One region of the Shumkonia mesophila genome, then DNA from elsewhere that is predicted to be linked to it. Evidence: predicted binding sites of a transcription regulator. Region 1 holds the regulator's gene; each other region holds the start of a gene.
The links. Region 1 encodes PhoB, which activates phosphate uptake and scavenging genes when phosphate is short. Its sites were predicted from a motif close to TNTCATAAAACTGTCA; they were not measured.
Positions count from the first base shown of each region.

Region 2: the regulator PhoB is predicted to act here: its motif matches at 5,573-5,588, upstream of ODR01_RS14505 (diacylglycerol/lipid kinase family protein).
Region 3: the regulator PhoB is predicted to act here: its motif matches at 4,992-5,007, upstream of phnF (phosphonate metabolism transcriptional regulator PhnF).

Region 1 is NZ_JAOTID010000015.1:98,856-108,615, forward strand. Features, by position in the region: gene ODR01_RS20620 (hypothetical protein) at 305-511, opposite strand; gene ODR01_RS20625 (ATP-binding protein) at 867-2,150, shown strand; gene ODR01_RS20630 (PstS family phosphate ABC transporter substrate-binding protein) at 2,301-3,317, shown strand; gene pstC (phosphate ABC transporter permease subunit PstC) at 3,399-4,781, shown strand; gene pstA (phosphate ABC transporter permease PstA) at 4,774-6,096, shown strand; gene pstB (phosphate ABC transporter ATP-binding protein PstB) at 6,108-6,974, shown strand; gene phoU (phosphate signaling complex protein PhoU) at 6,992-7,699, shown strand; gene phoB (phosphate regulon transcriptional regulator PhoB) at 7,717-8,409, shown strand; gene rnk (nucleoside diphosphate kinase regulator) at 8,767-9,177, opposite strand; gene ODR01_RS20665 (FadR/GntR family transcriptional regulator) at 9,468-9,760, opposite strand, start outside.
Region 2 is NZ_JAOTID010000008.1:93,741-103,500, forward strand. Features, by position in the region: gene ODR01_RS14485 (glutamate--cysteine ligase) at 1-66, shown strand, start outside; gene tldD (metalloprotease TldD) at 154-1,587, opposite strand; SAM riboswitch at 1,727-1,804, shown strand; gene metZ (O-succinylhomoserine sulfhydrylase) at 1,865-3,073, shown strand; gene ODR01_RS14500 (TldD/PmbA family protein) at 3,172-4,515, shown strand; gene ODR01_RS14505 (diacylglycerol/lipid kinase family protein) at 4,637-5,539, opposite strand; gene ODR01_RS14510 (UDP-2,3-diacylglucosamine diphosphatase) at 5,692-6,546, shown strand; gene ODR01_RS14515 (glycosyltransferase family 4 protein) at 6,474-7,562, shown strand; gene ODR01_RS14520 (COG4315 family predicted lipoprotein) at 7,770-8,153, opposite strand; gene pgi (glucose-6-phosphate isomerase) at 8,329-9,760, shown strand, end outside.
Region 3 is NZ_JAOTID010000009.1:190,683-200,442, forward strand. Features, by position in the region: gene ODR01_RS15890 (DUF1045 domain-containing protein) at 1-273, opposite strand, end outside; gene phnL (phosphonate C-P lyase system protein PhnL) at 292-993, opposite strand; gene phnK (phosphonate C-P lyase system protein PhnK) at 1,004-1,783, opposite strand; gene ODR01_RS15905 (alpha-D-ribose 1-methylphosphonate 5-phosphate C-P-lyase PhnJ) at 1,801-2,703, opposite strand; gene ODR01_RS15910 (carbon-phosphorus lyase complex subunit PhnI) at 2,700-3,806, opposite strand; gene phnH (phosphonate C-P lyase system protein PhnH) at 3,808-4,404, opposite strand; gene phnG (phosphonate C-P lyase system protein PhnG) at 4,410-4,913, opposite strand; gene phnF (phosphonate metabolism transcriptional regulator PhnF) at 5,032-5,754, shown strand; gene ODR01_RS15930 (alpha-D-ribose 1-methylphosphonate 5-triphosphate diphosphatase) at 5,760-6,944, opposite strand; gene ODR01_RS15935 (alpha-D-ribose 1-methylphosphonate 5-triphosphate diphosphatase) at 7,153-8,280, shown strand; gene phnE (phosphonate ABC transporter, permease protein PhnE) at 8,328-9,134, opposite strand; gene phnD (phosphonate ABC transporter substrate-binding protein) at 9,212-9,760, opposite strand, start outside.

The DNA of each region.
Region 1 (9,760 bases):
CGACAACACCTCTTCCCCAAGCAATTTTCCCCAGGAGGGCGCAACACCGTCAGGAAACGATTGGCCCGGTGCGACGTCGTGTCCGGCTTGCGGGGCCCAAATAAACAGGTGGCCGGGGCGTCCTTGTGAAGCCGCCGGCCCTGGTAAGCGGGCTCCGCCCACCTTGAAAAAAAACGGTAGAAAGCGGGGGAGGGGGTGTCAACACTATTTGAGTTGTTTTACATGAATAGTCGATGCCGGCTTCCGTCGGGAAAAGGGAAACCCGTTCCGCCGTGCGGCGGCAGGGACGGCGCGGAACCGGCCGTCAGTCGTCCTTCTTGACGATCCGCCGGGCGATCCGCAGGCTGCGCGCCCCCGAACGGATGGATTCGTAAAGAACCGATTCCGTGTCCCCAGGGTCCTCGGTCAATTCGAGAAGCCGCTTCAAATCCGGGTTGATGCGCTTGAGGATATCGCGGATTTCCTTCTCGGGTTTGACCTTTTCCTTGGAAGCGGTTTTGTCGGCGTTCATGGTTGCGGCTTTCTGGCTGTTGCGGGGGCAAGTAAATCTTGGATTGGCCGCGAAGTCAAACGGTCGCTGCAACCCACGCCTCGCCCACTATCCCGACCGTAGGCGCGCCGCGGTCGGCTTTTGGCCGGTAATCGGCAGCAATGCACGCTGGGATTACTCTCCGTGTGTCACAAAAGTGTAACATGTTCGTCAAAAAAGCAGAACTTATGCTGTGGAATATTACATATGCTTAAGGGGGCGGGGATGGAGATGGAGAATCTGCCGGACCAGCCCCCCCTTCCCGGCTTCCCTTGACGTCCGGCCGGGGATCACGGCTAACTTCCGAAGGCGATCCCAGACGGACGGTATGTAAAGGATGTCCCCTTTAGATCGGACTGCCATCGGCCTGTTGTTGCTGCCGGTTCCGGCCGTGCTCGCCATCCTTGTCGGGACCGACGCGCTGGCCGCCGGCCCGGCGGCGATCGGCGCCCTTTCGGCCTTGGGCGGCATCGCCCTGGGGGTGGCCAGGCTGCGCGGGCGGCTGGCCGAGGCCAGGCAAATCGAAAGCCTGAACGAGGCCGAACTGCACGAAGAGTTCGTGCGTCAGTCGCGGCTGGCCGAGTCCTACGAGATGATCCTCGATGCCATCCCCGAGCCGCTGCTGGTGCTGAGGCGCGACCGGCGCGTGTTGCACGCCAATCGGGCCATCGTCGATCTGCTCGGCCACGACCCCATCGACGCCGACCTGACGGCGGCGATCCGCCATCCCGAAGTGATCGCCGCGACCGCGGCCGTGCTGGCCGGGCAGGTCGAGGCGCGGACCATCGAATTCCAGCGCGGCGGCGCCATCGAACAGTCTTTGGTCGCCCGTTTGGTCGGCCTGCCGAAAGGCCGCACCGACGGGCCGGCGGCGGTTCTCGTGCTGCACGACCTGACGCTCATCCGCAAGGCCATGGAAATGCGCGCCGACTTCGTCGCCAACGTCAGCCACGAACTGCGTACGCCGTTGACCGCCATCGTCGGCATGATCGAAACCCTGCGCGGCCCGGCCAAGAAGGACGCGGAGGCCCGCGAGCGCTTCCTCGCAATGATGGAAGAGCAGGGCAGCCGCATGACCCGTCTGGTCGGCGACCTGCTGTCGCTGTCGCAGATCCAGGCCAACGAGCACACGCGCCCGACCGACTCGGTGCGCATCCAGGACATTCTGCCGACGGTGGCCCGGATGCTGGAACCGCATGCCGAGAAGAAGAAGGTCGCGTTCGCCATCGAGGCGGACTCCGACCTGCCGGCGGTACTGGGCGATGCCGACCAGCTCCAGCAGGCCTTCCAGAACCTCATGCACAACGCCGTCAAGTACGGGCGCGACGGCAGCGTCATTCGCGTGGTCGCCCGCCGGGAAGGCGGGGACGGCATCGCCGTTTCGGTGATCGACCAGGGCGAGGGCATCCCCGAGCAGCACCTGCCGCGCCTGACCGAGCGTTTCTATCGGGTCGACAAGGCGCGCAGCCGATCCCTGGGGGGCACCGGCCTCGGCCTGGCCATCGTCAAGCATATCGTCACCCGTCACCAGGGACGCCTCGCGATCGAGAGCGAGATCGGCGTCGGCAGCACCTTCACGGTGTCGCTGCCGGTTAAGCGCGAAGGCATCGCGCGCGACTGAGAATCAGGCGTCGTTGTCATAAAACGGCAATCTAATAGTCATATAACCGTCGTGTCCCGGTCATAGAGTCGGCGAGCCGACGCAAGGGGGACACTTGGGACCGACCCCCTGCCTCTGCGCTTTGTTGAGCCCTTGCTTCAGGAGAGTTTCATCATGCAAAAGACGCTAGCGCTCGCCGTCCTCGCCGCCCTCGCGGTCACCGGTACGGCGGAAGCGCGCGATCAGATCCGCATCGTCGGGTCGTCGACCGTGTACCCCTTCACCACCGTGGTGGCCGAGCAGTTCGGCAAGACCGCCAAGTTCAAGACCCCGGTCATCGAGAGCACGGGGACCGGCGGCGGCTTCAAGCTGTTCTGCGCCGGCGTCGGCGTCGAGCACCCCGACGTGACGAACGCGTCGCGCGCCATCAAGAAATCCGAACTCGAGACCTGCCAGAAGAACGGCGTCACCGACATCACCGAGGTCAAGATCGGCTATGACGGCATCGTCGTCGCCAACTCCAAGGCCGCCCCGCAGGCCAAGCTGACCCGCGAGCAGATCTTCCTGGCGCTGGCCAAGAACGTGGTGGTGGACGGCAAGATGGTCGCCAACCCCTACCAGAAGTGGAGCGACATCGAGAAGAGCCTGCCCGACATCAAGATCGAGGTGTTGGGCCCGCCGCCCACCTCCGGTACCCGCGACGCCTTCGTCGAACTGGTCATGGACGAGGGTTGCGCCAAGATCAAGGGCGCCAAGGAAGCCGGCCTGACGGGCAAGGCTTGCGGCGCCATCCGCGAAGACGGCGGCTATGTCGAGGCGGGCGAGAACGACGTGCTGATCGTGCGCAAGCTCGAAGCCAACAAGAACGCCTTCGGCGTCTTCGGCTTCAGCTTCCTCGACCAGAACGCCGACAAGATCCAGGGCTCCCTCGTCGAGGGCGTCGAGCCGGCCTTCGAGAACATCGCCAAGGGATCCTATCCGGTGTCCCGGCCGCTGTTCTTCTACGTCAAGAAGGCCCACGTCGGGACCATCCCCGGCATGAAGGAGTTCGTGACCGAATTCACCAGCGAGAAGGCCTGGGGCATGGACGGCTATCTGGCCGACAAGGGCCTGATCCCGATGCCCGACGCCGAGCGTAAGAAGTTCCACGACGCGGCCGCGAGCCTCGCCAACAACGTGATGATGTAAGACCGATCCCACCGGCGCCCGGGGGCCTGCCGCCCCCGGGCGTTCCCTTTCCCGCTTCCGAGCCGCGCAGCAAGGCCCCCCATGCCGATCGTCGTTCTCCTCGCCACCCTCATCGGCCTCACCGTCGCCGGGTACTACATGGGGCGGTCGCGGGCGGTGGCGGTGGGCGGTCACGGCACGCGCCACCTCAATTCGCTGCCCGGCTATTACGGCCTCTACGTCGCCGCCTGGTGCGGCATCCCTGCGGTTTCCGTCGTCGTGCTGTGGCTGACGCTGGAACCCGAGATCATCAAGGCCTTGCTGGTCGCCGCCCTGCCCGACGTCACCGGCACCTGGTCGGACAGCACCATGGCGCTGATGCTGAACGACATCCGCAACCTGGCCGGCGGCAACATCGTCAGCCGCGACGTCGACCCCGAATTGCTGGCCGCCGCCGAATACTACGCCTTCATGCGCGACGCCGGCTTCGCCGCGATGGCGGTGGCCGCGCTCGCCATCGCCGCCGGCGGGCTGGCATACAGCCGGCGCGCCATCCACCCGGATCTCCGGGCCCGTAACCGGGTCGAGGGCGTGCTGATGGTTTTCCTGATCATCAGCTCGACCGTCGCCATCCTGGTCACCATCGGCATCGTGCTGTCGCTGCTCTTCGAGGCCCTCCGCTTCTTCCAGCGGGTGTCGCCGGTGGAATTCCTGTTCGGCCTCGAATGGAGCCCGCAGACGGCGCTGCGCGCCGACCAGGTGGGCAGTTCCGGCAGCTTCGGCTCGATCCCGCTGCTGGTGGGCACCGCGCTGATTTCCTTCATCGCCATGTGCGTGGCGGTGCCGGTCGGCCTGCTGTCGGCCATCTACATGGCGGAATACGCGCCGCCCCGGGTGCGCTCCGCCGTCAAACCGGCCCTCGAAATCCTGGCCGGCATCCCCACCGTCGTCTACGGCTTCTTCGCGGCGCTGACCGTGGCGCCGTTCCTGCGCGACTGGGGCAGCCAGATCGGCCTCAACATCTCGTCGGAAAGCGCGCTGGCGGCCGGCCTGGTGATGGGCATCATGATCATTCCCTTCATCTCCTCGATCTCCGACGACGTCATCACGGCGGTGCCGCAGTCGATGCGCGAAGGCTCGCTGGGCCTTGGCGCCACCAAGTCCGAGACCATCCGCCGCGTGATCATCCCGGCCGCCCTGCCGGGCATCGTCGGCGGCATCCTGCTGGCGGTGTCGCGCGCCATCGGCGAAACCATGATCGTCGTCATGGCGGCGGGGTTGTCCGCCAACCTGACGGTCAACCCCCTGCAGGCGGTGACCACGGTGACCGTGCAGATCGTGACGCTGCTGGTCGGCGACCAGGAATTCGACAGCGCCAAGACGCTGGCCGCCTTCGCCCTCGGCCTCGTCCTCTTCTTCGTCACCCTGGCGCTCAACATCGTGGCGCTGACCGTCGTCAAGAAATACCGGGAGCAATATGAGTAACGCCGTCCCCTCCGCCGTCCTTCCCCGCGGGGTGGCGCCGACGCCGACCTCCGCGCGGGTCAAGGCCAGCTTGGCCCGGCGCTACCGGGCGGAGCGCCGCTTCCGCGCCTATGGCATCGTGGCCATCGCCGTCGCCCTCGGCTTTCTTGTCGTGCTGTTCACCAGCATCATCGGCAACGGGTATTCCGCCTTCTGGCAGGCCAACGTGCGCCTCGACGTCACGCTCGATGCCACCACCGTCGATCCCGACGGCACCCGTGCTCCGGAGAAACTGGCCACCGCCGACTATGCCGGCCTCATCAAAGGGGCGCTCGGCGAGCGCTTTCCCGGTGTCTCCGGCCGCGACGCCAGGCGCAAGCTTTCCGGGCTGGTCAGCCAGGGCGGCGCCTACGACCTGGCCCGCATGGTGACGAATGACCCCAGCCTGGTCGGGCGCACGATTTCCGTCTGGCTGCCGCTGTCGGACGACGCCGACATGCTGATCAAGGGCCATATTCCCCGCGACGTCCCGCAGGCCAACCGCCGGGTTTCGGACCAGGAGATCGCCTGGCTGGACGATCTGGCCGCCCAGGGCGAGGTGGAGAGGAAGTTCAACGTCCGCTTCTTCACCAGCGGCGATTCGCGCGAGCCCGAGCTGGCCGGCATCTGGGGCGCCACGGTGGGTTCCCTCATGACCATGCTGGTCACCATCGCCATCTCCTTCCCGCTGGGGGTGGCGAGCGCCGTCTACCTGGAAGAATTCGCCCGCAAGAACCGCTGGACCGACCTGATCGAGGTCAACATCAACAACCTGGCGGCGGTGCCCTCCATCGTCTTCGGGCTGCTGGGGCTCGCCGTCTTCCTCAACTTTTTCGGCCTGCCCCGCTCGGCGCCGCTGGTCGGCGGCCTGGTGCTGGCCATCATGACGCTGCCCACCATCATCATCGCCGGGCGCGCCGCGCTGACCAGCGTGCCGCCCTCCATCCGCGAAGCGGCCTACGGGTTGGGCGCCTCGCCGGTGCAGGCGGTGTTCCATCACGTGCTGCCGCTGGCCATGCCCGGCATGCTGACCGGCGCCATCATCGGCATGGCACGCGCGCTCGGCGAAACCGCGCCGCTTTTGATGATCGGCATGGTCGCCTTCATCGTCGACATTCCGCACGGTTTCCGGGACCCTTCCACGGTGCTGCCGGTGCAGGTCTATCTGTGGGCCGACAGCCCCGAGCGCGCCTTCGTCGAGAAGACCTCGGCGGCGATCATGGTGCTGCTGGCCTTCCTGATCGTCATGAACGCGGCGGCGGTCTATCTGCGGAAGAAGTTTGAAGTGCGGTGGTGACGCGAGGCGGTATGATGGAACAGACGATGATCGGCATGGATGGGGAGGGTGGCTTGAGCTTCGGCACCGACGATTCCGAGCCCCTTGGGCAGACCCCCGACGGCATTGCCGGCGCCGAGCCGCCGGCCAAGTTTGTATCGCGCGGCGTCGACGTGTTTTACGGCGCCAAGCAGGCGCTGTTTGGGATCGACATCGACATCATGCCCAACGAGGTGACGGCGCTGATCGGCCCCTCGGGCTGCGGCAAGTCGACCTTTCTGCGATGCCTCAACCGCATGAACGACATCATTGAGGGCTGCCGGGTTTCGGGCAGCATCCTTCTGGACGGCGAAGACGTTTATGCCCGGGCCATCGACGTCGTCCATCTCAGGGCGCGGGTCGGCATGGTATTCCAGAAGCCCAATCCGTTCCCCAAGTCGGTCTACGAGAACGTCGCCTACGGGCCGCGCATCCACGGCCTGGCGGCGTCGCCGGCCGACATGGACGAGGTCGTGCGCACCAGCCTGGAGCGGGCCGGCCTGTGGGAGGAGGTGAAGGACCGCCTGCACGAGCCGGGGACCGGACTTTCCGGCGGCCAGCAGCAGCGGTTGTGCATCGCGCGCGCCATTGCGGTCGAGCCCGAGGTGATCCTGATGGACGAGCCGTGCTCGGCCTTGGACCCCATCGCCACCGCCAGGATCGAGGAACTGATCGACGAGCTTCGGACCAACTACACCATCGTCATCGTCACCCATAACATGCAGCAGGCCGCCCGCGTGTCGCAGCGCACCGCCTTCTTCCATCTCGGCAAGCTGATCGAATTCGGCGATACCGACCAGATCTTCACCAACCCGCGGGCCGAACGGACGCGGGACTACATCACCGGCCGGTTCGGCTAGGAGGCAGAGCGTCGTCCATGCGCGAGACCCAGCACATCGTGAAGTCCTACGACGAGGAGCTCCAGTCCATCAGTACCCGCATCATCGAGATGGGCGGTCTGGTCGAGGCCCAGCTCGCCGACGCCATCGAGGCGGTGGTCAAGCGCAACGCCCAGCTTGGCGCCCAGACCGACCAGCGCGACGCCCAGGTCGACGCCATGGAGCGCGAGATCGACGAGGCGGTGGTGCGCCTGCTGGCCCGCCGCCAGCCGATGGCCGACGACCTTCGCCAGGTTCTGGCGGCGCTCAAGATCGTCGGCATCCTGGAGCGGGTCGGCGACTATGCGGCCCACGTCGGAAAGCGCGCCGTCATGCTGGCGCAGGACCGCGAAACCCCCGGGGTCGCGGTGATCGGGCGCATGGGCAAGATGGTGCGCGACCTGATCGGCGACGTGCTTGGCGCCTATGCAAGGCGCGATCCCGAACTGGCCCTTTCCGTCTGGCGGCGCGACCAGGATCTCGACCAACTGTACGCCAGCTTCTTCCGCGAGCTTTTGACGGCGATGGCCGAGGACCCGAAGAACATCAACGCCTGCATGCACCTGCTGTTCATCGCCAAGAACATCGAGCGGGTCGGCGATTTCGCCACCAACATCGCCGAGAACGTCCACTTCCTGGTGCTGGGCGTGTTGCCGGCCGGCAAGCGGCCGAAGGCCGCCAAGGGCGACTACTCCTTCGAGCAGTGAGAGGGGCCGCTGTGATCATGACATCGCAAATTCTGATCGTCGAGGACGAGCCGGCGCTGGTCGCCATGCTGCGCTACAACCTGGAAAAGGAAGGCTACCAGGTCGAAGAGGCGGCCGACGGCGAGGAGGGGCTGCTCAAGGTCGAGGAGGCGGCGCCCGACCTCATCCTGCTCGACTGGATGCTGCCCCGCCTCTCGGGCATCGAGGTCTGCCGGCGCATCCGGCGCCGGCCCGAAACGCGCGACGTGCCGGTGATCATGCTGACGGCGCGCGGCGAGGAGGCCGATCGCGTGCGCGGCCTGGACACCGGCGCCGACGACTACGTGACCAAGCCGTTCTCGCCCAGCGAACTGATGGCCCGCATCCGGGCGCTTTTGCGCCGGGCCAGGCCGTCCTCGGCCCACGAGACGCTGAACTGCGGCGACCTGGTGATGGATCTGGCCGCCCACAAGGTGTGGCGCAGCGGCCGCTCGCTGAAACTGGGGCCCACCGAGTTCCGCCTGCTGCGCTATTTCCTGGAGCACGCCGGTCGCGTGCTGTCGCGCGAGCACCTGCTGGACGCCGTGTGGGGCCGCGACATCTATGTCGAGGAGCGCACCGTCGACGTCCATATCCGGCGCCTGCGCAAGGCGCTCAACATCGACGGCGAACCCGATCCCATCCGCACCGTCCGCTCGGCCGGCTATTCCCTGGAGATGGCCGACGGCTGAGGAGCCCGAAGGCTGCCCTTGCCCCGCCATCGGAACATGCCCTCGGGCTCGTCCCGCCAGCCGCAGCGGGTACGATACCGGGGAAGCGAAAACAGGCTCACGACACTCGCTTCCGGGCGGGAGATCGAATGGACCGAAGGGTTACGATTCGTCTCCGGGCTGGGGGCCATTGAGCGCAGGCCCCCGCCCGGCTTGGCGAAGTGCCTCCCGGGGCGCTCCTTTCCGGCGATAGAGGCGGCGAGACGCTGTCATGATTCTCTACCTCTCAGAAGGGTTGCCGGCCGGTGCTGGGCGGCCTGTTCGATCTGGGTGCATTTTTCCCATCGCGCGCGCCTATGCCGGGGCCGCGCCCGAGGACTACTCGGCCGCATTGTCGTCCACTGAACGATTAACCTTGAGTATGGTGATCGTCCTCTGCTCGCCGCGCAGCGTGCGGAAATCTATCGACTGCCCTTCGGTGAGGCCGATCAGGGCGGCGCCGACCGGCGAAAGAACGGATATCTTGCCGGCGGCGATGTCCTCGTAGCGGGGGTAGACCAGGGTAACGACCTGCCGGATGCCGGAATGGGCATAGGCGAACTCGACCCGGCTTCCCATGGTGATCGTATTGGGGGCGATCTGATCCGGGGCAACGAGCTTGGCGCGATCCAGTTCCCGCTCCAGGTACTCGCTGGAGTCCGGGAAGCTCGACCATACGATGCGAGCAAGGTTGGACAGGCGGGCGTGCTCGTGCCAAGTCATGACGATGGGTGGAAGAGCGTGTGGCATGTTCCAATCCTCAAACAGGCGGCGGCACCGTGGGCGCCATGGCCGCACACAGACTATCGGAGCGCTACTCCGAACAATGGGCATCAGACGAGGATGACGGATTGATACCGCCCGGTTCCCCGGGCCGGTGTCGCCTTATGAACGCGGCGACAGATCGACCCGGGGCCACTGGCCAACTTTGAGTTGGCCATGGCGAAGGAGCTGCGCACGACGGGCGATCATCTTCAACATGGCTGCCAAGATACCAGATTTGGCGCACTTTTCAAGCCACACCCCGGGCGGTCTCGGGGTCATTCGGTGATGTCCGACGGGCGGCCGAAGAGGTCCATCTGCACGGTATCGAGGTGTTCGCGCATGGCCGCCTCGGCCCCTGCGCGATCGCGGTTGGCGATGGTTTCGACGCAGCGCGCGTGCTGGCCGTTATAGATCTTCTGGCGCTCGCGGGTGAGCGAGGCCTCCTTGAGCCGGCCCCACAGCTTGTCTTCGCGCAGTGCCGTCAGGGCCTTCAGCATGGCGTTCAGCACCGCGCTGTGCGAGGCCTCGGCGACCGCCTCGTGCAGGGTGCCGTCCCACAGTTCGTAGG
Region 2 (9,760 bases), on a different contig from region 1:
CTGGCCGCCTACAAAGGCCGCTGGAAAGGCAGCGTCGACCCGATCTTCGCGGAGTGCGCGTATTAGGAGGTGGCGGAACCGCCCCCCATCCCTATCCTCCCCCACAAAGGGGGGGAGGGCCGTTGCTGGGGTGAAGCGCCGCCGCGTCGAACTTCAGACCGCTGTGCCGCCGACGGTCAGGCTGTCGACTTTGAGCGTCGGCTGGCCGACGCCGACCGGCACACTCTGGCCATCCTTGCCGCAGGTGCCGATGCCCTGGTCGAGCGCCATGTCGTTGCCGACCATGGAAACGCGGGTCAGCGCGTCGGGGCCGTTGCCGATCAGCGTCGCCCCCTTGACCGGGGCGCCAACCTTACCATTCTCGATCCGGTAGGCCTCGGTGCAGGAAAAGACGAACTTGCCCGAGGTGATGTCGACCTGACCGCCGCCGAAGTTGACCGCATAGAGCCCCTTCTTGACCGACGCCAGGATTTCGGCGGGCTCGTGCACCCCGCCCAGCATGCAGGTGTTGGTCATGCGCGGCATCGGGGCGTGGGCGTAACTCTGCCGGCGGCCGTTGCCGGTCGGCTTCACCCCCATCAAGCGGGCGTTCAGACGATCCTGGATGAAGCCCTTGAGGATGCCGTCCTCGATCAGCACGTTGCGGGCCGAGGGTGTGCCCTCGTCGTCGACGCTGATGGACCCCCGGCGGTCGGCGATGGTGCCGTCATCGATCACCGTCACCCCCGGAGCCGCCACCCGCTGGCCGAGCAGGCCGGCGAACGCCGACGTACCCTTGCGGTTGAAGTCGCCTTCGAGCCCGTGGCCCACCGCCTCGTGCAGCAGGATGCCCGGCCAGCCCGGCCCCAGCACCACCGGCATCTCGCCCGCGGGGGCGGGCACCGATTCCAGGTTGACCAGGGCCCGGCGCAGCGCCTCGTCGACCGCCGATTTCCAGCTTTCCGGGGTCAGGAAGCGTTCGTAGGTGACCCGGCCGCCGGCCCCGAAGGCGCCGCTTTCCATGCGCTCGCCCCTGGCGGCGACGATCATCACGTTGAAGCGCACCAGCGGGCGCACGTCGGCAGTGCGCTCGCCGCCGGGGCGCACGATCTGCACCGCCTGCCATTCGCCCGACAGCGTCGCCATCACCTGGCGCACCCGCTCGTCCCTGGCCCGCGCGTAGGCGTCGACCTCGGCCAGGAAGGCCAGCTTCTTCTCGAAGGGGATGCCGGGCAGCGGGTTCACGTCGGCATAGAGGCTGCGGTTGGTTTTCTGCGGCGGCTCGGCCAGGGTGCCGCCGCCGGCGCCCAAGACGCTGCGCACCGTCGCCGCGGCCCGCCCGATCGCTGCCTCGGAAACCTCGGAGGCGTGCGAATAGCCGGTGGTCTCGCCGCTGACGGCGCGCAGGCCGAAGCCCTGGGCGGTGTCGAAGCTGGCGCTTTTGAGGCGGCCGTCATCGAAGATGAGCCCTTCGGACTGGCGGTATTCGAGAAAGAGCTCGCCGTCGTCGGCGCCTTTCAGGGCGTTCCCGACGATGCCCTCGACGCGCGAGCGGTCAAGCCCCGCCCGCTTGAAAAACAGCTCGTCGGTGATGGAAAGATCGCTCACGGGAAACTCCTCTGTCGTGGGCCGGCGCCACCCCCATAGAAAGGCGCTGAACGCCCCAAGATCAAGCGCCGATCACTCGCGCCTCTCACTTTCCTGCCATCCGTACCGTCTTGACGGTTCGGCCAGGACGTCCTATCTGCCCCTCATACGTGGTGATTTGCCCGGCCGGCTTGCGACCACGCTAAACAAACCGCTAAAAGGTCGGAGCTCGCGGAGCCCTGACCCCGGCGGATCGGGGTTTTTTTATGGCCGGGCCGATGGAAGAGGACAGGGGGAAATGACCAGGGACAAGGGCGGACAGGGCCGGTGGCGCGAGGCCACACGATTGGTGCGCGGCGGGCTTTCCCGCACGGCCTTTTCGGAAACCAGCGAGGCGCTGTTCATGACCTCGGGCTACGTCTATCAGACGGCCGAGGAAGCCGAGCAGACCTTCAAGGGCGACATCAAGCGCTACATCTATTCGCGCTACGCCAATCCGACGCTCACCACCTTCGAGAGCCGCCTGGCGCTCGTCGAGGGCGCCAGGTTCTGCCACGGCACCGCCAGCGGCATGGCTGCCGTCTTCGCCGCCCTGCTCGCCCCCTTGAAGGCCGGCGACCGGGTGGTGGCGGCCCGCGCCCTCTTCGGTTCTTGCTATTACATCGTGGCCGACCTGTTGCCGCGTTACGGCATCCAGACCGAATTCGTCGACGGCACCGACCTCGAACAATGGAAAACCGCGCTCAGCCGTCCGGCCAACGCAGTGTTCCTCGAAACCCCCTCCAACCCGACGCTCGAAGTTGTCGATCTCGCCGCCATCTCGACGCTGGCCCACGCCGCCGGCGCCCGTGTCGTCGTCGACAACGTCTTCGCCACGCCGATCCTCCAAAAACCCTTGCAGCTCGGCGCCGACCTCGTCGTCTATTCGACCACCAAGCACATCGACGGCCAGGGCCGAAGCCTCGGCGGCGCCATCCTCGCCAACGACGAGGCGCTGATCGAAGAGCAGATCTTCCCGTTCCTGCGCCACACCGGCCCGGCCTTGAGCCCGTTCAACGCCTGGCTCCTGATCAAGGGACTGGAAACCTTGGACCTCCGGGTCCGTCGTCAGGCCGAGAACGCCCGCGTGGTCGCCGACTTCCTGACCGGCCAGGATTGCATTGCGCGCGTCCTCTACCCGGGCCGCGCCGACCACCCGCAGCACGACCTCGCCCAGCGCCAGATGCCAGGTGGCGGCACCATGGTCGCCTTCGACGTCAAGGGCCGGCGCGAGGGCTCCTTCCGCTTCATGAACGCGCTCAACCTCATTGACATCTCCAACAACCTGGGCGACGCCAAGAGCCTGATCACCCACCCCGCCACCACCACCCACGAGCGCATCGGGGCGGAGGAGCGTGCCCGCATGGGCATTGGCGACGGCCTGCTGCGCCTGTCGGTCGGCCTGGAAGATCCCGCCGACCTCTGCGAGGACCTGGCGCTTGCCTGCCAGGCGGCGCGGAACGGCTAGAAAAGCGGCCGCAGCAAGTGGCCATGACGGGAAAAAGCATTCTAGAATGGGCGGCGACGGCGCGCCCGGCGCCAGACCAAAGGAAGGACCACGAGGCCATGACCCAACCCGAGCAGTTCTTGGACCGGCTTCAAGACCTCATCGGCAAAGCCCGCGCCGCCGGGGCCGACGCCGCCGACGCCGTGCTGATCTCCGGCACCTCCCTCTCGGTGGCGCGCCGGCTCGGGAAACCCGAGCACCTGGAGCGCTCGGAAGAAGCCGACGTCGGCCTGCGCGTCTTCATCGGCCGCCGGCAGGCCATCGTTTCCTCCTCCGACCTTTCGGACGCGGGCCTGGCCGAGCTGCCGGCACGCGCCGTCGCCATGGCCCGCTCGGTCCCCGAGGACCCCTACTGCGGACTGGCCGAGCCCGGGCTGCTGGCCGGCGACGTGCCCGATCTCGACATGTGCGACGCCGCCGAGCCCGACGCCGAGGCGCTGTTCGCGCTGACCGCCGAGGCCGAGGAGGCCGCCGTGGCGGTCCCCGGCGTCACCAATTCCGAGGGCGCCCAGGCCGGCTGGAGCCTGGCCTCGGTGGCGCTCGCCGCCTCCAACGGCATGGCCCGGGCTTATAAGCGCTCCGGCTTCAGCCTGTCGGCGGCGGTGGTGGCCGGCGAGGGCACGGCCATGGAGCGCGACTACGATTATTCGAGCGCAGTGCATCTTTCCGACCTGCGCGCGGCAGCCGATATCGGCCGCTCGGCCGGCGAGCGGACGGTGCGCCGTCTCAACCCCCGCCGCGCCGCCTCGGCCGAGGTCTCGGTGGTCTTCGATCCCCGCGTGTCGGCCAGCCTGCTCGGCCACCTGGCCGGCGCCATCAACGGCGCCACGGTGGCGCGCGGCACCTCGTTCCTCAAGGACAGGATGGACGAGAAGGTCTTCGCCGACGGCATCACCATCGTCGACGACCCCCTGCGCCGGCGCGGCCTGCGCTCCAAACCCTTCGACGCCGAGGGGGTGGCGACGATACGGCGCAACGTCATCGAGGACGGCCGCCTGACCACCTGGATCCTCGATCTGCGCTCGTCCCGCCAGTTGGGCACGCAAACCACCGGCCACGCCACCCGCGGCCCGTCCTCGCCGCCGTCGCCGTCCCCGACCAACTTCTACCTCGCCCCCGGCCGCCAATCTCCCGCCGGGCTGATGGCCGACATCACGTCCGGCCTCTACGTCACCGAGCTGATCGGCATGGGGGTCAACGGCGTCACCGGCGACTACAGCCGCGGCGCCGCCGGCTTCTGGATCGAGAATGGCGAGTTGGCCTATCCGGTCAGCGAGATCACCATCGCCGGCAACCTGAAAGACATGTTCGCCCGCATGAGCGCCGCCGACGACCTCGAATTCCGCTTCGGCACCGACGCCCCCACCGTGCGCATCGACGCCATGGCGCTGGCGGGAAGATAGGGGGCCCCCCCGGCCCCCCCTCCCTGCCCTCCCCCACAAGGGGGGAGGGAAGCGCCGCGCCGCCTCACTTTCTTCCCCCTCCCCCTCGATGGGGGAGGGCCGGGGCGGGGGTGAGCCGCCGTCATTCTCCCTGCGGCGCGATCACCGGCAGGGTCTTTTCCGCCAGCCCGGCCGTCAGCGGCACGCGGGCGATGATGTCGCCGTCACCCTGCACCGGATCGCCTTCCGGACCCTCGATGGTCACCTGCCGGCCGGGCAGGATCAGCACGTCGTCCAGCCGCTCCAGCCGGCCCAGCACCAGCCATAGCCCATAGCGCAGCGCGCGCAGCGGCCCGGGCCTCAGGAACAGGCAGACGTAGAGCAGCGGCTCGCCGAGGCGGGCCAGCGGCGCGCAGGTGTGCCTCCCGGCGTAGAGATGGCCGTTGGCAATGACCGCCGAGGCCGCCCCATGGGCCTCGCCGTCGACGATCACCCGGTAGCGGCTGCGCGAGAACTTGAACAGCCCGGCCAGGAACATCAGCACATAGGCGCCCCGGCCGAGGACCCGCTTGACGCCGGCCGGCATCGCCTCGACCACCCCGGCGTCGAAGCCGACCCCGGCCATCATGACGAAGAGCCTTCCGTTGGCCTGCCCCAGGTGGATGTCCTGGACGGGCGCCCCGGCGATCACTCCGGCAATGGCTTCGGGGTCGCCCGGCATGCAGAGCTCCGCCGCCACCACGTTGGCGGTGCCCAGCGGGATCACCGCCAGCGGCACGCCCCGGCCGTAGAGGCCGTTGACCGCCTCGTTGATGGTGCCGTCGCCACCCGCCACAGCGATCACGTCCCAACCTTCGGAGGCAGCCTCGCCGGCCAGGGCCTCGGCATCGCCCGGAGCATTGGTGGGACGCACGGTGGCCTGGCAGTCGGCCCGTTCCAGATGCCGGAGCACCGCCGCCAGTTTGCGCCGGCGCCGTCGGCCGGCGGTCGGGTTGAAGATGACGAGCACCTTGCGGCCCGCCGCCGATGTCTTTCCCGCGCTCATGTCAGATTAATGACAGCCATTATTACCAATATGTTTCACTTATATTACGCAGCCTTTAAATGTAGGGCGGGGTTATATACAAAAACAAGGCCATTTACTAGGATCAACAACAAGATATTAACCCTCTGCAATCGAGTTGAATTGGAGTCTCGTTGAACGCCATCCGACCCCTGCCCCGGCGCTACCGCGCCATCTGGATTTCGGATATCCATCTGGGTACCCGCGGCTGCAATGCCGAGCTTCTTCTCGATTTCCTGAAGCAGACCGACTCCGACTTCCTCTACCTGGTGGGCGACATCCTCGATGGCTGGCGCCTGAGGCGTACCTGGTACTGGCACCAGACCCACAACGACGTCATCCAGAAATTATTGCGCAAGGCCCGTAAGGGAACCCGCATCGTCTACATCCCCGGCAATCACGACGAGAATTTCCGCGACTTCGCCTTCCGCCGCTTCGGGCGCGTCGTCATCCAGAACCAAGCCATCCACGTCACCGCCGACGGCCGCCGCCTGCTGGTCCTGCACGGCGACCAGTTCGACGGGGTGGTGCGCCACGCCCGCTGGCTGGCCTTCGCCGGCGATCGGGCCTACCAGGCGGCGCTTTCCGTCAACACCGCCGTCAACTGGGTCCGGCGCAAGCTGGGGTTCCGATACTGGTCGCTGTCGGCCTACCTCAAGCACAAGGTCAAGAAGGCGGTCGAATACGTCAGCCGCTTCGAGGCCGCCGTCGTTGCCGAGGCGCGACGGCGGGGCGCCGACGGTGTGGTGTGCGGCCACGTCCACACCGCCGAGATGCGCACGGTGGACGGCATCCTCTACTGCAACGACGGCGACTGGGTCGAAAGCTGCACGGCCCTGGTCGAACACGCCGACGGCCGCCTGGAAATCCTGCGCTGGGCCGATCTCCACGGAAGCGCCCTCATCGGAAGCACCGCATGCGAATCCTCATCGTCACCGACGCCTGGTTCCCCCAGATCAATGGCGTCGTCCGCACCCTCGATACGCTGAGGGGCGAACTGGAAAGGCTGGACCACCGGGTCTACCTCATCACGCCGCAGGATTTCCGCACCCTTCCCTGCCCCTCCTACCCCGAGATCCGCCTAGCCGTCGGCGCCAGGCGCAAGCTGGCTCGCATGCTCGACGATTTCCAGCCGAGCGCCATCCACATCGCCACCGAAGGCCCGCTGGGCCTGGCCGCCCGCCGCCACTGCCTCAGGCGCGGCTATGAATTCACCACCGCCTATCACACCCGCTTTCCCGAATACATCCAGGCCCGCTGGCGGATACCGCTGGCGCTCACCTACCGCTTTGTGCGCTGGTTCCACGCGCCCTCCAGCGGCGTCATGGTGGCCACCCCGGCCATGGAGGCGGTGCTGCGCGGACGCGGGTTCGCCAATCTCAAGCGCTGGTCGCGCGGCGTCGACACCGCCCTGTTTAAGCCGCGCTCCAAGCGTTTCCTCCCCTACCCGCGGCCGATCGCGCTCTATGTCGGGCGCGTCGCCGTGGAAAAGAACATCGAGGCCTTCCTCGCCCTCGATCTGCCGGGAACCAAGGTGGTAATCGGCGACGGCCCGCAGCAGGCGCAATTGCGCAAGCGCTACCCCGAGGTGCGCTTCCTGGGCGCGCGCACCGGCGACGATCTGGCCCGCCACTATGCCGCCGCCGACGTTTTCGTCTTCCCCAGCCGTACCGACACCTTCGGATTGGTGCTGCTGGAGGCCCTGGCCTCGGGCGTGCCGGTGGCCGCCTATCCGGTGGAAGGCCCGCTCGACGTGATCGACGGCTCGGGGGCCGGCTGCCTGGACTGGGATCTCGCCACGGCGGTCGAGCGCGCGCTCGCCGTCGCGCCGGAGACCTGCCGGGCCCACGCGCTCACCTTTTCGTGGGAGGCCTCGGCCCAACAGTTCCTCGCCAACCTGCACCGCCTCGACCTCGACGCGGTCCAGGCGGTTGCCCCCGTCCCCGCGCCCGTCGAGATGGCGAGGGGCGGACGCGTCCGGCGCTTCCTCCGCCGCCAGGCCTGACAATCGGCCGCGCGCCCCTCCCTATCCTCCCCCACAAAGGGGGAAGGGAAGTGCCGCCGGCTCCACCTTCTTCCCCCTCCCCCTCGACCTGCCTGCGCGAAGCCGAAGCGGCTTCGCTTCGGCGAAGGCAGGTGGGGGAGGGCCGGGGCGGGGGTGAGCGGCCCGGGCAATGGGGGTTTCGCCCGGGCCTACGGCGTCATCGCTCGTTTACGGCTTCGCGACGTGCCACACGCCGTTGACGCCGTCGCCGGTCGTGTCGCCGGCCTTGGCATCCTTGACCCACAGATAGAGCGGCTTGCCTTCGTAGGCCCATTGCATGGCGCCATCCTTGCGGGCGACGACCGAGAACTTGCCGCTGGGCATGACGCCCGAGGCGGCCATCAGCGGCGGCCAGTTCGTCGCGCAGGCGTCATAGCAGGCGGATACGCCGGCGGTGTCCTTGTCGAAGGTGTAGAGCGTCATGTTCTTCTCGTTGACCAGGATCTTGCCGGCACCGCCGGCCATTTCCATGGCTGAATCGGCCGCCGCCGGGCCGGAAACGGCCATCAGGCCGACGCTCGCCAGAACCAGGCTCTTGATCGTGATGTTCATTCAATCCCTCCGCTGAAAAATAAAAAACGCGTCGCAGTCGCAAATCCTTGGGCGCTGCTGGAGGAACTAACAGCCGCCGTGCCGGGAAAATCCCCCGCCTTAAAAAATCACGCTTGCCGCCGCCCCTGCTCTGCTAGTCTGCCCCGGTCGGTTCCACGTTCGTCGAGGTCAGGACATGGCATCCCTTACCCGCACCCCCGAATGGCAGGCCCTTGCCGCCCATCATCGCCAGACGGCGTCCTCTTCTATGCGCGAGATGTTCGCCGCCGATCCCCAGCGCTTCGCCAAGTTCTCGCTGCGCCTGGGCGACCTGCTGCTCGACTATTCCAAGAACCGGGTGACCGAAGAAACCCTGCGCCTGCTTTTGGATCTCGCACGGGCCGCCGACGTCGAGGGCTGGCGGGAGCGCATGTTCAAGGGCGACGCCATCAACTTCACCGAGGGGCGCGCCGTGCTGCACGTGGCGCTGCGCGCGCCCGCCGACCAGGCGTTCGTCGTCGACGGCGAGAACGTCATGCCCAAGATCACCGCCGTCAGGGCGCAAATGCGCGCCTTCACCGAGGCGGTGCGCAGAGGAGACTGGAAGGGCGCCGGCGGTCGGCCGATCAGCGACATCGTGAACATCGGCATCGGCGGCTCCGACCTCGGCCCCGCCATGGCGACCGAGGCGCTGACGCCCTATCACCCGGCCGGCATGCGCTTTCATTTCGTCTCCAACGTCGACGGCACCCACATCGTCGAAACCCTGAAGCCGCTCGATCCGGCGACCACGCTTTTCATCGTCGCGTCCAAAACCTTCACCACCCAGGAGACGCTGACCAACGCGATGACGGCGCGCGACTGGCTGACCACCAGCCTGAGCGAGAGCGCGGTGGCCAAGCACTTTGTGGCCCTTTCCACCAACGCCAAGGCGGTCGCCGCCTTCGGCATCGACACCGCCAACATGTTCCAGTTCTGGGACTGGGTAGGCGGCCGCTATTCACTGTGGTCGGCCATCGGACTGCCCATCGCCTTGGCCGTCGGCATGGACCGCTTCGAGGAAATGCTGACCGGCGCCCACGCCATGGACGAGCACTTCCGCACGGCGCCCTTGGCCGCCAACATGCCGGTCGTCCTGGGCCTGCTCGGTGTCTGGTACGCCAATTTCTTCGGCGCCGAGACCCACGCCGTGCTGCCCTACGACCAGTATCTGCGCCGGCTGCCCGCCTACCTCCAGCAGCTCGACATGGAAAGCAACGGCAAGTCGGTGGACCGCGATGGCAAAGCCCTCGGGTACGCCAGCGGCCCGGTGATTTTCGGCGAACCCGGCACCAACGGCCAGCACGCCTTCTACCAGCTGATCCACCAGGGCACCCGCCTGGTGCCGGCCGATTTCATCGCGCCGGCGCTCAGCCACAATCCGGTGGACGGGCATCACGCCATCTTCCTCTCCAACTTCTTCGCCCAGACCGAGGCGCTGATGATGGGCAAGACCGAGGACGAGGCCAAGGCCGAGCTGGAAGCCGCTGGGATGTCGGGCGAGGCCTTGAAAAAGGTCCTGTCGCACAAGATCTTTTCCGGCAACCGGCCGACCAATTCCGTCCTGGTGCGCCAGCTCGACCCCTTCA
Region 3 (9,760 bases), on a different contig from region 1:
TGCGGCGAATCGCGCCACGGCCGCTTCGAGCTCGTCCGCCGGGACGCCGTCACGCAGGCGGAACGGCGCCTTGAGCGTCGCATGAAAACCGTATTGGCGCGGCGGAATGGTGAGGGTGTCGGCTTGCGTCACCGTGACGCCGGGAACGGCGGGCCGCGGCGGCACCTCCCCGGTCGCGGCGTCGCGGCCGAGCCAGGCGGAGCCGAGCTGCCACAGGGCCGAGGTGGGCGCCGGCGCGAAGTAGATGGCGTAGCGGGGCTGCATGGGGATCATCGAACGGGGGCCCCCGGTTCAGGCCGCCGCGGCATAGGCGGCCATCTCGAAGGCGCGGTCGGCGGCCGCTTCCCGCACCTCGCGATCGTGGAAGATGCCGACGATGGCGGCGCCGCGCTGCCGGGCTTCGAGGATGAGGTCGACGACGACCTGCCGGTTGCCGGCGTCGAGCGCGGCGGTCGGCTCGTCCAGCAGCAGGATGGGGAAATCGAGCGCGAAGCCGCGCGCGATGTTTACCCGCTGCTGCTCGCCGCCGGAGAAGGTGGCCGGCGCCAGCTGCCACATGCGCTCGGGGATGTGAAGGCGGGTCAGCAGCGCCGCCGCCCGTTCGCGGGCCGGCGCCGCCGCGACGCCGACGGCGCGCAGCGGCTCGGCCACGATGTCGATGGCCGGCACCCGTGGGATGGCGCGCAGGAACTGGCTGACATGGCCCATGGTGCGCCGGCGGATGTCGAGGATGGTGTGGGGGGTGGCGGTGACGATATCGACCGTCTGGCCGTCGTGGGCGACCAGGATGCGCCCCGCCTGCGGCAGGTAGTTGCCGTAAAGGCAGCGCAGCAGGCTGCTCTTGCCGGCCCCCGAGGGGCCGTGCAGGGCGACGCACTCGCCGCCATGCACCGCCAGCGTCACCTGGCGCAGAACCGGCAGCACGGTTCCGCCCTGGGTGTGCAGCGTGAACGTCTTTTCCAGGTTTTCGACGACGAGCATCGGGTGCGACATGGACGGTCTCTCACGGGTGAAGGATCGAGGAAACGAGGAGCTGCGTATAGGGATGCTGCGGATCGTCCAGCACCTGGTCGGTCAGCCCGGCTTCCACCACCTCGCCCCGGCGCATGACGATCATGCGGTGGGCCAGCAGCCGGGTCACCGCCAGGTCGTGGGTGACGATGACGGCCGACAGCCCGAGGTCGGTGACCAGCCCGCGCAGCAGGTCGAGCAGCCTGGCCTGGACCGACACGTCCAGCCCGCCGGTGGGCTCGTCCATGAAGACGAGGCGCGGCTTCGAGACCAGGTTGCGGGCGATCTGCAAACGCTGCTGCATGCCGCCGGAAAAGGTGAACGGGGCGTCGTCGATGCGATCCAGGTCCATTTCGACGCGGCGCATCCAGGTTTCGGCCTCCTGGCGGATGCCGCCATAGTTGCGGGCGCCGACCGCCATCAGGCGCTCGCCGATGTTGGCGCCGGCGCTGACGCCCATGCGCAGTCCGTCGCGCGGGTTCTGGTGGACGATGCCCCAGTCGGTGCGCATCAGCATGCGGCGCTCGGGCTCGGAAGCCGCCCACACGTCGATGGAGCGGCCATGGCGGTCGGTATAAAGCACCCGCCCGGCGGTGGGTTCCAGCCTGGCCGACAGGCAGTTGAGCAGGGTGCTCTTGCCCGAACCCGATTCGCCGACGACGCCCAGGATCTCGCCCGGCCACAGCGAGAACGAAACGTCCCGGCAGCCGATCCGCCGGCCGTACATCCGGGTCAGGCCTTCGACCTGAAGAAGGGAGGGAGGCGTGTCCATTTTCCCAGGTGTCTCCGTCATTCGGCGGCCTCGGCCGCGAGCGGTATTGGGGTTCCCGGCCCGGCGTGGCCGGCGGCCCGCCGTTCGCCGCAATAATCGGTGTCCGAGCAGACGAACATGCGACCGCCGTGATCGTCGGTGACTACCTCGTCGAGGTAGCTGTCGGCGGCACCGCACAGCGCACAGCAATGGTCCCAGTGCTGCACGTCGAAGGGATAGTCCTCGAAATCCAGGCTCCTGACCGAGGTGAAAGGCGGCACCGCGTAGATGCGTTTCTCGCGTCCGGCGCCGAACAGCTGGAGCGCCGGGTTGCGGTCCATCTTCGGGTTGTCGAACTTGGGGATCGGCGAGGGCGCCATCAGGTAGCGGCCATTGACCAGGACGGGATAGTTGTAGGAGGTGTTGATGCAGCCGAAACGGGCGATGTCCTCGTAGAGCTTGACGTACATGACGCCGTATTCCTGAAGGGCGTGCATCTTGCGCGTTTCGGTCTCGCGGGCCTCGACCCAGCGCAGCGGTTCGGGGATCGGCACCTGGTAGACGATGATCTGGCCCGGCCCCAACGGCCGTTCCGGGATACGGTGGCGGGTCTGGATGATCGTCGCCTCGGCCGTCCGCTCGGTCGTCGCCACGCCGGTGGTGCGGGCGAAGAACTGGCGGATGCTGACGGCGTTGGTGGTGTCGTCGGCGCCCTGGTCGATGACCTTGAGCACGTCCTCGGCGCCGATGATCGAGGCGGTGACCTGGATGCCGCCGGTGCCCCAGCCGTAGGGCAGCGGCATCTCGCGGCTGCCGAACGGAACCTGGTAGCCGGGCACGGCGACGGCCTTGAGGATGGCCCGCCGGATGGAGCGCTTCATCTGCTCGTCGAGATAGGCGAAATTGTAGCCGGCCAGCGGCTCGCGTATCGCGTTCGTCATGGCACGATCTCCTCCTGTTCCGGGCGCCGGCGGGCGGCCTCGGCCTTGAGGTGGCGCACGGTGACCAGTTCGCCCTGGAAGTCGACGTAGTGCGGCAGCTTGAGGTGCTGCAGGAAGCCCGACGCCTCGACGTTGTCGGAATGGGAAAGCACGAACTCCTCGTCCTGGGCCGGGTATCGGGCTTCGCCGCCCAGCTCGCGCGTGCGCAGCGTGCGGTCGACCAGCGCCATGGCCATGGCCTTGCGCTCGCAGTGGCCGAAGGAAAGGCCATAGCCGCGGGTGAATTTCGGGGATTCCGTGGCCGAGCCCTTGAACTGGCTGACCATGTCGCATTCGGTCAGCGTGATGTCGCCGATCTCGATGGCGAAGCCCAGTTCCTCTGGCACGATCTCGACGGCGACCTCGCCCATGCGGATCTCGCCGGCGAAGGGATGCGCGCTGCCGAAGCCGCGCTGGCTCGAATAGGCCAGCGCCAGCAGGAAGCCTTCGTCGCCGCGCGCCAGGTTTTGCAGGCGGGCGTCGCGGCCGGCCGGAAAGTCCAACGGCACGCGGGTAAGGTCGGTCGCCTCGGCCGGTTCGGGCGGAGCGACCTCGCGCTCGATCAGGCCTTCGTGGTCGAGGACATCCACCACCTTGGGCATGCGCTCGGGAATCGTCGCGGCGTCGCCGTGCGCCGGCTTCTCCTGCGGATGGCCCGTCTCGGCCAGCGAGAAATCGAGCAGGCGGTGGGTATAGTCGAAGGTGGGGCCGAGAACCTGGCCGCCGGGAAGATCCTTGTAGGTGGCCGAAACGCGGCGCCGGATGTCCATGGTGGCGGTATCGACGGGTTCCGACACCGCCAGGCGGGGCAGCGTGGTGCGGTAGGCCCGCAACAGGAAGACGGCCTCGATCAGATCGCCGCACGCCTGCTTGACGGCCAGCGCCGCCAGGTCGCGGTCGTAAAGCGAGCCCTCGGTCATGACGCGGTCGACGGCCAGCGCCATCTGTTCCTTGACCTGTTCGAGCGTGAGCTCGGGGACGGCGGGATCGCCGCGCCGTTCCTCGGCCAGCAACGCGTGGGCGTTGCGGATGGCCGTTTCCCCACCCTTGACCGCGACATACATTTCAGGCCTCCACTGCGGTCGAACGGGGAACGGTGGCGACGGCTTCGCCATCGACGAGGATGACGTCGAGCCCCCGTGGAAACAGGATTTCGAGCGCCTTGCGCTCGATCCAAAACGCTTCGTCGAGACCGTCGACGGCCAATCGGGCGGTGCCATCGATACCCGGCCCGGCGAGAACGATCTCGCGGCCGACGCCCAGGCCGTCGACCTGGAGGATGAGGGTGGCGGCCCGCTCGGGGTACAGATCGGAGCCGAGGTCGAGGGCATCCAGCCGCGGCCTTTCGGCGGCGTTTGCCGCCACCGCGAAGGCGGCGCGCGACGGGTCGGCGACGATCGGCGAGCCGCAATGGAAACGGATGGCGCCAAGCACGGCATCGTTGTCGGCCGAGGGCGACAGCCACAGCGGCGTCTCCAAGTCGGTCAGCGCCAGCAGAAGCGCCATCGTCCCCCGATACAGGGGGGCAGCCGTCGCCACGACGGCGTCGAGGCCGACGATGCGCCCGGGGTGGGCCATGGCATCGAGCACGCCACGGAATACCCGCTGGCTGTCATGGACGGGATGGCGGAAGCCGCCAAGCACGGTGGCTGTGGGTCGCATGGAAATCAATCCCCCCGGACCATGGTGAAGAAGTCGACCTTGGTCGCGGCGACCTTGGCACGGCGGGCACGGCGGGCGTCCGCCTGCCCCGCCGCCAGCGGGTCGATGACCTCGCGCAACAGGGTGGCCCGCCGCGCCGGGTCCTGGAGAAGGGCGTCAAGCGCGGCGGCGATCTCGGCCCGGCGCGGATCGCGGCCGGCCAGATAGGATACCCCGACGCGGCCGTCGGCCGTCTCGACGGCGCAGCGGGTGACCGTCATCTCGCCCAGGCAGAAGGGGGCGCCGGTGCCGCCGGCCCGGCCCCGCACCATGACCATGCCGGTTTCGGGGGCCCGCACGGCGACATAGGCCGGCTTGTCTGCGAGCGAGCGCCATGCCCGCTCCAGATCGTCACCCGAGGCCCGGCCGAGCACGCCCATCCACCGGCGCCGGGCTTCGCTTTCCGCCGGCGCCGGGAAAACGGCCGCGGCACCTTCCGGGGCGGCGTGGGGAGCGTGAAAATCGGTCACGACGGTTCTCAATTCATCTAGACAACCAGATGTATGGACCTTAAAAGGAGAGGGTCGGCCCTGTAAAGCGGAATTGGATGACGTTTTGTTGACAACGCCGGGCCGTGGGGAGGGCGCAATGCAGATCGAGCGCGGAGCGGGAGTGGCCCTGTGGCGCCAGATCCAGCAGACGCTGGAGGCCGGGATCGCGTCGGGGGAGATGGCGCCGGGCACCCGCCTTCCGACGGAGATGGATCTGGCGGAGCGTTTCGACGTCAACCGCCATACCGTGCGACGCGCCATCTCGGGCCTCGAGGAACGGGGCCTGGTTCGCGTCGACCAGGGACGGGGCATGTTCGTGGCGGAGAACGTCGTCGATTACACCGTCGGCCGGCATACCCGTTTCAGCGAAAACATCCTGCACCAGAGCCGGCTGCCCGGGGCGCGGGTGGTGGCCACGCAACGCCTGCGGGCGGCACCGGCCGTGGCCGAGGCGCTGAACCTGCGCGCCGGCACCATGGTGGCGATGGTCCGGCGCGTCGGCCAAGTCGACGGCCGGGTGGTGGCGATGGCGGAACATTTCTTCTCGCTGCGGCGGTTTCCCGACGTCTTCGAGGCGTTCAAGGAGGAGCCCTCGGTGTCCAGGGCCCTGGCGCGCCTCGGCGTTCCCGACTTCGTGCGCCGCACGACCCGAATCACGGCGCGCATGCCGGACCGGCTGGAGGCCGGCCTCCTGCAACAGCATCGCAACCGGCCGATCCTGGTCACCGAAAGCGTCGACGTCGATGGCGACGACGCGCCGGTCGAGTACGGCGTGGCCCGCTTCGCCGGCGACCGCGTCCAAGTGGTCGTGGAAAGCTGATCGGCTCATGCCCGCGCCGGCTCCGGTTCTTCCGCCCAGGCGCCCAGGCGACTGCCGTCCAGGAATACCGGGCGGCCGGCGACAACCGTTGCGGCGACGCGCGGCAGTTCGGGATCGCTGTCGTCGACCAGGATGAGGTCGGCCCGCCGGCCGGGCGCGATCTCGCCGCGGTCCCTCAGGGCCAAGGCCCTGGCCGGGGTTGCCGAGACGAGGTTCCAGGCATCCCCGAACGGCAGGGTGCCGGAAGCGGCGATCCGGAACGCCGCCTGCAACAACGACGGATAGTAGTAGTCGGAAGCCAGGATCGTACACAGGCCGTCGGCAATGGCCTCGGCGGCCGTCAGGCGCCCGCAATGCGAGGCGCCGCGCAGGATGTTGGGGGCGCCCAGCACGACTTCGTCGCCAAGGTCCCTGGCCGTTTCCGCCGTCGCCGCGTCGACGGGAAACTCCCCGATCCGGCAGCCCATGTCGTGGAACATGCGGCGCATGGCCGGGGTCTCGTCGTCGTGGGAAAGCAGCGGAATGCCATCGGCGTTGGCACACGCGGCCAGGCGGCGCACGCCCCCCGGCACGGCATCGACCCGTTCGCGCACCCGATCCAGCAGGACGACGAACTCCGGGACGCTCAAGCCGGCCCTGGCCGCCGCCGGCTGGAGCTTGGCCGGCTGGTCCCGGCGCTCCTGGAAATGGGGGACATGGTCGTTGAAGGCGACGGCATCGACCAGGCCGGCCTCGATCATGTCGATGACGTCCCCGACGCCATCGATGGCATACGTCTCGAACCGAAGGTGGACGCGGACGTCGCATCCGAAACGCGGCCGCAGCGCCCGGATGGTGCGAATGATCTGGCTGGCCATGGGCCCGCCGCGCAGTCCCGGCTCCCAGGAATGGGTGACGCCGTGAAAGCCCGTGGTGATGCCGTTGGCGATCATTTGGAGGTCGGTGTCGAGAAGCGCGACGTCGAGCGGAAACTTGACGCCCGGCCGAGGCATGAGCTGGCGCTCGAAGGCGTCGCCGTGGATGTCGACGATGCCGGGCAGAAGCAGCGTGCCGGCGCCGTTGACGCGAACCGTATCGGCCCGCCCGTCGGCATCAAGCCCGGCGATATGTCCTTTCGCCACGGTCAGGGCCGCCGGCTTCACGTTGCCTTCGGGTGTCAGCACGCGGCAGTTTTCGATGATGTAGTCCATGGGCTCCTCGCGTCTTCGTTCGTTCAGGGGAAATATAGAAAGCGGAAGACGCCGGAACTGTGAACTTTATCGGAAAGTCGGTACCGACAAATCACCGTCTTGTCGGGATCGATTGTCATTCAATTTTCACGATTGTTTCATTTTGGAATCGCCGGCATGACCTAGTGTTTCCGAAATTTTCACTCTCGCCCTAACGGTCGTTTCCATCATGTCCTCAGACACGGTCTTCGCCAACGCGCGCATCGTCACCCGCACCGGCGTCCTGAACGGCTCGTTGCGCATCGCCGACGGGAAGATCGCCGCCATCGACGCCGGACCCGGCGGCGGGCGGGACATGGAAGGCGACTATCTTCTGCCGGGCCTTGTCGACATCCATACCGACAACCTGGAAAAGCATCTCGAACCGCGGCCGGGCGTCACCTGGCCCGGCCTTGCCGCCATCGTCGCCCACGACCGCCAGATCGCCGCGGCCGGCATCACCACCGTCTTCGATTCCCTCTACGTCGGGTTCGACGGCGCCTCGTCGGGGCGCCGCGAGGCGCTGGACGTGGCGACGGGCGCGCTGGCGGAGGCGGCGGAAGGCCGTATCCTGATCTCCGACCACATGCTCCATCTGCGATGCGAGCTTGGCGCTCCCGATGTCGTCGACGACCTGACGGAGGCCCTTCGCCAGCCGCGGGTGCGGCTGGTCTCGGTGATGGATCACACCCCCGGCCAGCGCCAGTGGCGCAATCTCGACCACTGGCGCCAGTTTCACAGCAAGCGCTATTCCCGGGAAGAACTCGATGCCACCATCCACGAGCGCGTGGCAGCGCAGCAGTTGCATGCGGAAGGCAACCGGCGGCGGATCGTCGCGTTGTGCCGCGAGCGCGGGCTGCCGCTGGCCAGCCACGACGACACCACGCCGGACCATGTCCTGGAGGGCGTCGGCGACGGCGTGAGGATCTCGGAATTCCCGACCACCTTCGCGGCGGCACGGTGCGCCCACGAACATGGGCTGGCCACCGTCATGGGCGCGCCCAACATCGTCATCGGCGGCTCTCATTCCGGAAACGTCGCCGCGCACGATCTCGCCACCGAAGGCCTGCTCGACGGCCTGGCCTCCGATTACGTGCCGATCAGCATGATCCAGGCCATCTTCGTGCTGCATCGCAAGTGGGGCGTCTCCTTGAGCGAGGCGGTAGCCATGGCCTCCGCCAATCCGGCCGAAATGGTCGGCTTGGCCGACCGTGGACGGCTCGAAGCCGGCCGCCGGGCCGACCTGGCGCGGGTTCGCATGGTCGGCGGCGTCGCGGTGGTGCGCGAGGTCTGGATACGGGGCGAACGCGTCATGTAGCGCCCCCAGGGCCGCCGAGGCAACCGGCGACCCTTCCGAAAATCGTTCTATACGAACAGGCGGCGCAGCCGCTGGGACAGGATGTCGAGCAGACTGACGGTGACGATGATGATGATCATCACCGCGGCGGTCTCGTGGTAGTAGAAGCCGCGCACATATTCCCACAGCACCATGCCGATGCCGCCGGCCCCGACGATGCCGAGAACGGTGGCCGAGCGGACGTTCGATTCGAAGCGGTAAAGCGAATACGAGATCCACAGCGGCAGGACCTGCGGGATGATCCCGAAGACCACCTCCTGAACGATGTTGGCGCCGGTGGCGCGGATGCCCTCGACGGGACGCTGGTCCATGGATTCCACCGCCTCGGAGAACAGCTTGGCCAGGATGCCGAGGGTGTGGATGAACAGGGCGAGGACGCCGGCGAACGGCCCGAGGCCGACGGCGACCACAAACAGCATGGCGAAGACCATCTCGTTGATGGCGCGGAAGGCGTCCATCAGCCGGCGCACCGGCTGGTAGACCCACCAGGGCACCACGTTCTCCGACGACAGGATGCCGAACGGCACGGCGAAAACGACCGACAGCACCGAGCCCCACACGGCGATCTGGATGGTGATCAGCATTTCCTCGACGTAGAGGCGCCATTCGTAAAAATCCGGCGGGAAGAAACCGGTGAGAAACTTCCACATGTTGGGCGCGAAGGTGACGAGGTCCCACGGCCGCATGTCGGAGCCTTCCCACGACCAGGCCAGCACGGCCAGCAGGACGCCCCAGCCGGCGACGTTGAGGGCGGAGCGCTTGAGATCGCGCGGCGGGAGTTGCGGCCTGACGGGAACGGATGCGGAGAGGGTCAAGGCGGTTTCCTGTCCGAAGGGGGAAAGGGCTCGGCGCCGCCGACGAGGTCGAGCGGCGCCGTTCGCGTTGCCCGGATCTAGTTGCCGATGGCGCCCTGGGAGCCGTCGAGCACCTTGACCAACTCGATCTTGCCGTCCAGCGCGGCGAGTTTTTTCTTCTTCTCGGCGGCGTCCATGCGCTCGTCGCCCTCGATCTTCGCCCGGTTCTTGTAGAGTTCGAGCTGGCGGATCGGGTAGAGCTGCGCGTTGGAAGAGTCCTGGAACGGCGCCCAGCCCGAGCTCACCTTGGCCAGCGCTTCGCGTTCCTTGGCGGCGTTCGGGCCCATGCGGCCGTAGCCCAGGAAGAAGGCCTTGATGGATGCCTTGGCATCGCGGTCGAGGTCGGCGCGCCAGACGATCGGATCGGCCGGGATCAGCGGCGACTTCCAGATGACCTTGATGTTGTCCGCCGCTTCCTTGTTGGTGACGAGCAGGCGGCCGTAGAGCGACTCGGTGTTGTTGGTGGCGACGTCGACCTGCTTGTTGGCGACGGCCATCGCGTTGGTCTCGTGATTGGCGCTGCGCACCGTCTTGAAGCACTTCTTGGGGTCGACGTTGTTCTGGGCGAAGACGTAGTAGCTGGGGAC